DNA from 2 places in the Pseudoalteromonas sp. SG41-2 genome. Region 2 is predicted to be linked to the other one. Evidence: predicted binding sites of a transcription regulator. Region 2 holds the regulator's gene; the other holds the start of a gene.
The links. The regulator LexA, encoded in region 2, represses DNA repair genes until DNA is damaged. The targets are predictions, from matches to a motif close to TACTGTATNNNNATACAGTA.

Region 1 (3,217 bases), on a different contig from region 2:
GACAGTAAATCCCTTAACCCATATTTAGGTTAAAGAGTAAAAACAAAGCTGCTTCGGCAGCTTTTTTATTGTTACAAATCATATTTATCCTTGCGCCTAGTTTAATGACTAAGTCATAATTCATCTACAAATTATAGATTGGATATTTTATGACTTGGTTAGCAAATTTAGCCCAACAGCGCAGTGCTTGGTTACAGCTCGCTTTTAGCGCTTTTATTTTTGAAGTAATCGCATTGTTTTTTCAATATAAAATGGGCTTAGAGCCATGCATTATGTGTATTTACCAACGTACTGCCATGCTGGGGTTATTAGCCGCTGGGTTACTCGGTGCAATTAAACCCACGAATGTAATATGCCGCCTAACAGCATTTTCTGCATGGGCAGTTGCCAGTATTTGGGGTTATTTAATTGCACGCGAACATATCGATATGCAAACTACCACCGATCCTTTTGCGTTTAGCTGTGAATTCGAACCTAATTTCCCATTACCATTGCACGAATGGATGCCACATTTTTTTGCTGCAACAGGTGACTGTGGCAACATCGATTGGCAATTTGCAGGGCTAAGTATGCCGGCGTGGATGGAGATCATTTTTGCCGCATTTACTCTGATACTAATGGCCGTTGTAGCAAGTCGTTTAATAATTAAAAAGTCGCTGTGATGATGGCATTATTTTCAAGTCAAGTAACGCAATTAAAATCGTTTAAAATACGTCAACGTCAGCAAATAATTGCGATTGCAGTGAGTATGTTAACTCCAATGCAAAAAATCAGTTTGCGTATTATAAAGCTGGTTTTATTGATCCCAGTATTTCTATCATTAGCGTATGTTGAAGGTTGGTTGTTACTTCCAGCTTTACTTCTGGCCGGGTTAAGCTACCCGTTGTTAACCACTCCAGTCGAAATTCAATTCTCTAAACGCTATTTAAGGCACGCTATTAAGCAATTTGAGCAGGGCGAATAATTCGCCCTGCTGATTTTTAGAATGTAACTTTGCCATCCAATTTAGCGACTAATTTTTCGCCAATACCTTTCACCTGCGCTAAATCTGCAACAGACTTAAACTTGCCTTGCTTGGTACGGAAATCAATTATCGCTTGCGCTTTTGATTTACCAATACCCGGCAGCTGAGTAAGCTGTTCGACTGTTGCTTGATTCACATTGACTAACTGAACTTTCTTCATACTTTCAGCAGTCTCTGTTTTAGTTACAGCTGCGCTACTAGGCAATGAAATAGCTAAGCCAAGCACTACCACTATTAAAGTTAAAAACTTCATGTTTCTCCTCCATGATATCCATACGTGGACTCAATTAATAGTTGATTTTAATGCCTTCACTTTTGGACTACCTCCAAATAAAGTCATACTAAAAAAGTGCGACTATTTAAATAAAGTAAAGTTGTACCTCTTTGTCAAATCCTAGTAGTAAAAAATAAAAATGTTCACTTGCAAAAAGACCAATAAACAATTACTGTACATAAAAACAGTAATCAATCAAGGTGAACTTGTTATTCACCAAGCAAATTGGCAGGAGAAATCATGGCTGTTGTTGTTAAATATGTTGTAGAGAGAAACGGAGTCGAGCGTATGACGTTTACTACTAAAAAAGAAGCTGACGCGTATGACAAAATGCTTGATATAGCAGAGTCGCTTGAGGTTATGCTTGAGAAAGTTGATGTGCCACTAAGCGAACAACAAATCGAATCGCTCGCACTTGAGATTGCTAAAAGTAAAGACGACTTTATGAATGTACTTAAAGGCGGCAAAGAGGCAATACAGAAAACACCTACGGCGAAAGTAAAAAAAGAAAATGTAGCGTCGATTAAAGCCAGCGCAGATAAAGAAGCAAGCTAAAAAATTACAAGTTAACTAACTAAAAAAGGGCAATTAATTGCCCTTTTTTAGTTATAAAAATTACTACCCGTTATAGCCCTCGTTCAACTTCATCAAATAATTCGGTGATCTCTTTATTTGGTGGCGCTGTTGATAAGCTCACTGTAATGATTGCAATTGTTGCAAGTATAAAGCCCGGTATAATTTCATAAATGATACTGCTGAGGCTCTCACCATTTATAGTGATTGGCGCGTATATCCAGATCAACACTGTCCCTGCACCCACAACCATGCCACTGATCGCACCTTGTAGATTCATTCGCTTCCAATACAAGCTAAGTAATACTAACGGGCCAAACGCAGCCCCAAAACCAGCCCATGCATTACTTACTAAATCTAAAATAGAACTATCGCGATCATAAGCCAAATAAATAGCAAATAATGCAACGAGTAGTACACTAATTCGCCCAACTAAAACCAGCTCGGTTTGTGATGCATCACGGTTTAAATAAATTTTATAGAAGTCTTCAGTCAAAGAGCTTGAACAAACCAATAACTGAGATGAAATAGTACTCATAATCGCAGCTAAAATAGCAGCAAGTAAAAAGCCGGCAATAAGTGGATGGAAAACCAATTCAGATAATACTAAGAATATAGTTTCTTTATCGTCAATCAGCATTTGATTTTCGATCATGTAAGCGGCACCAAATAGTCCAGTTAACACTGCACCAATCGCTGATAAAGTCATCCACGACATACCAATACGACGCATAGTTGGCATATCTTTCACTGACCGTACTGACATAAAACGTACTATGATATGCGGTTGACCAAAATAACCTAAGCCCCATGCCATTGCAGAAATAATAGCGATAGTTGAACCACCAGCAAACCAATCTAACATATTAAGCGAGTGGACTTCGCTCTCTTTCGGAGCGCTTAACAGCAAGTCATAGCTGGCATTAGCAAGTGTGTCTAACACTGGCTGGTCTAGCATCGTATAAGTAACAATAGGTACAGCAAGTAGCGAGACAAACATAATGCAACCTTGCACAAAGTCAGTCAAACTAACAGCTAAGAAACCACCAAACAATGTATAGAGTACGACGACTCCGGTTGTCACATAAAGCCCTGTTTCGTAACTCATCTGAAATGAGTTTTCGAATAATTTACCGCCAGCGACAACGCCTGAAGAAGTATAAAGTGTAAAGAAAACGATGATCACGATTGCCGAGATGACTCGTAATATATTTTTATTATCAGCAAAACGATTAGCAAAGTAATCTGGGATGGTAATCGAGTCATTCGCTTTTTCAGTATAGACACGTAGCCTTGGCGCGACTAAAAAGTAGTTTGCCCAAGCACCAAGTACTAAACCTATCGCA
Region 2 (3,217 bases):
ACAATGTCGGAAATTCAATTTTTAAATGTAGATCTAGAGCTTGAATCAAAGCAAGATATTAGTTTGTTAGTTGCAGACTTAAAAAAAAGTGCTGTGGTTTTGCATTACGATAAAGATGAGTACCGTCAACTAGCACGTATTGAGTCTAATGAAGACGTTATCTCACCAGATAAAGCGATTAACCACTTATGTGAGTTAATTGAATCTTGCTCACGCAATGCATTAAAGCAGTGGTTATCATGCTCAAAGCGCACCTTTGATATTGGCTTTGAATCAGGCACTTCGCCAAAATGCTTTAATCAAGCGCTCAGTGCCGATACTTTATTGCGTATTTCTGCTATTGGCGCAGGTATTGAAATTACAATTTATCCACTTTCAAGTTAGCCTTTTCGCTCTACAATTGCTGCGGTCATTCTTGATACGCAGCACAGTTCTCCACGACTATTGGTGATTTTTATTTCCCATACGGATGTACGCTTGCCTAAGTGTAGTGGTGTTGCTATCGCGGTTAATATACCATTACGTGATGCTTTTAGATGATTGGCATTGATCTCCTGGCCAACACAATAAAACTTTGTAAAATCAACAGCAAAGTTTGCAGCATAACTCGCCACCGTTTCTGCAAGTACAACATTTGCGCCGCCATGCACCATACCCATAGGGTTATGATGAGCTGGGATCGCGGGCATCGTTGCTACTAAATAATCATCGCCTATTTCACTTATTTCAATGCCCATGGTTTTCATCAATGTGCCTTGACCACTTATGCCGTCATCAAGTTGCTTACATTGTGCTAGGGTGATCGGTTGATACCAAATACTCATCTGTCTACCTCACTAAGTTATTTACTAAATCAGTCTACACTTTTAAACATTTTCCTACAGTTAAGATCATAAAAATAGATAAAATGTACCTATATTATCTAACTGTTAATGGATCTTAAGGATGAAAGTAAAGGTATTTGGATGTGGTGCAATATTATTAATGAGCCTTGTTGCTCAGCCGCAGGCTGTTGCTAGTACCCAACATCAACTCGATATTGGTTTTACCGATTTAGCTGGTTTAGATGAATCTTTTTTAGGCGCACGGTATCGATATTTTGCGCAAGATCTTGAATCGTTGACTGGTCCATACGAGCTAAAAGCGTATTTAAATCAAGTCAATAATTATGCTATTGGTGGGTTTGCTAATGATGATTTTAGCTATTTAAATGCCGATGCTGCCATCTATGGTCCCGCAGGATTAGTTATTAGTGCCAGCGCGCAGCGCCTCTGTGAGGATAATAGCTATTGGCAAAATACTGATTATTTAGTGAGTGCCGCTGTTGGTAAGCAAATGAATGAGCAGTTACAACTAGGGTTCAATATATATTACAGTCGCTTAGAGCGCCATGATATGTGGTTTGGCAAAGATAATGAAAGAGTCGCGGTTGAATGGACTTATGCTCCTTATGTTCGTTGGACAAATATAGTTAGCAATCAAGGTTGGGATTTAGAGCTAAAGCAATTGGCAGGGCGTTATCGTTATGTGCAGGGGCAGGCGGTTTATTATGTAAATCAAGCATGGTCAGTGGGAGTCGTTGCTAATATTCGTAATCAGAAAAATCTAAAAGACAACTATGAACTGCAAACGCAATATTGGTTTAATCAACATGTAGCATTAAAGTTTGGTCTTGGATCTGCGCTTGATTCTGGAAGTGGTTTAAATAGTATGAGCTTGTTATTAACGGCGCGATTTTAAGCCAATTTATATTTGCGATTTTCAGATAACTGTATATACTCACAGTTAAATGTACTGTATGGAAAACCAGTTGTATGCGCCCATTAACGAATCGCCAAGCTCAAATTCTCGAACTTATTAAAGTTTTTATTAAAGATACCGGTATGCCGCCAACCCGTGCTGAGATTGCGCAAACGTTAGGTTTTAAAAGTGCTAATGCAGCGGAAGAACATTTAAAGGCATTAGCGAAAAAGGGCGTTATTAAAATGAAGCCCGGTGCCAGTCGAGGTATTCAGTTAGTTGAAGAGGATGAGCCGGAACAACTTGGTTTACCTCTAATAGGCAGAGTTGCCGCTGGTGAGCCTATTTTGGCAGAGCAGCATGTTGAAAGTCATTGCAAAATAGATCCACTCTTGTTTAAACCGGCTGCTGATTTTTTACTGCGTGTGCAAGGCATGAGTATGAAAGACATTGGTATTATGGATGGCGATTTATTGGCTGTACACAGCACTCAAGTTGCTGAAAATGGCCAGGTGGTGGTTGCCCGTGTTGATGACGATGTAACAGTAAAACGCCTTGAAAAAGCAGGTAAAAAAGTTTTTTTACATGCTGAAAATGATGAATTTTCACCGATTGAAGTGGATCTTGAACATGAATCTTTCAATATTGAAGGGTTGGCTGTTGGGGTGATCCGCAACGCTGATTGGATGTAAATTTTTTGATCTATATTTTGCACCAAATTGGTGAAGTTTGGTGCATTTAATTTTTTACCGCTTTAATGGCTAGATTTTATACTTAGCTATAGCGTCCTAAGCCCTATCAAATCTACTTACCAGCTACTTTTAGCCCTCTAATATTATCCCTAATTACAAAATAACGCGCTGATTTTTAGCTGTTATTTATGCACCAAAAAAGAATTTAATTGCTCTTAAAACTTGCTAATTGTTCGTTTTTTAACTAATTGGTTAATACACTGTGTTAACAGCTACTTTAAAAGTCTAACAATTTTGCTCAATAGCATAATTTAGGGTTGCGTTAATATTCAGTAACAATAAAAAATAACGAATTGGCGCGAATAAAGCTGTGCCGCCTTTTCGCTTTGCGTTTTGCAATAGCATTTAAAGGAGCCGTCACATGGGTAAATTGAGCTCTACCTTGTGGCTTATATTGTTTGTTCTACCGCAGCAAGTATTGGCTAATAGCCAGTTTAATATGCGTAAGGGCGTAACAGATATAAGTAATGATGTTTATCAGCTGCACATGACAATATTTATTATATGTTGTGTGATTGGGGTCATCGTGTTCGCCGTGATGTTTTGGGCACTGATCCACCACCGTAAATCTAAAGGGGCAAAACCAGCCCAATTTCATGAAAGTACTAAAGTTGAAATCCTTTGGACGGCAATCCCATTTGTGATTTTAATTGCCATGGCTGTTCCCGCCACTAAAACCTTAATTTCGATGGAAGACGCCAGTAAGGCTGATCTCACCATTAAAA

Region 1: the regulator LexA is predicted to act here: its motif matches at 1,469-1,488, upstream of H5186_RS06525 (YebG family protein).

The regions. Positions count from the first base shown of each region.
Region 1 covers NZ_JACJFK010000006.1:45,319-48,535, forward strand. Annotated here, with positions in the region: gene dsbB (disulfide bond formation protein DsbB) at 150-662, shown strand; gene H5186_RS06515 (DUF6170 family protein) at 662-964, shown strand; gene H5186_RS06520 (ComEA family DNA-binding protein) at 981-1,277, opposite strand; gene H5186_RS06525 (YebG family protein) at 1,539-1,853, shown strand; gene putP (sodium/proline symporter PutP) at 1,924-3,217, opposite strand, start outside.
Region 2 covers NZ_JACJFK010000010.1:25,146-28,362, forward strand. Annotated here, with positions in the region: gene H5186_RS09600 (hypothetical protein) at 4-384, shown strand; gene H5186_RS09605 (PaaI family thioesterase) at 381-824, opposite strand; gene H5186_RS09610 (hypothetical protein) at 946-1,740, shown strand; gene lexA (transcriptional repressor LexA) at 1,815-2,432, shown strand; gene coxB (cytochrome c oxidase subunit II) at 2,854-3,217, shown strand, end outside.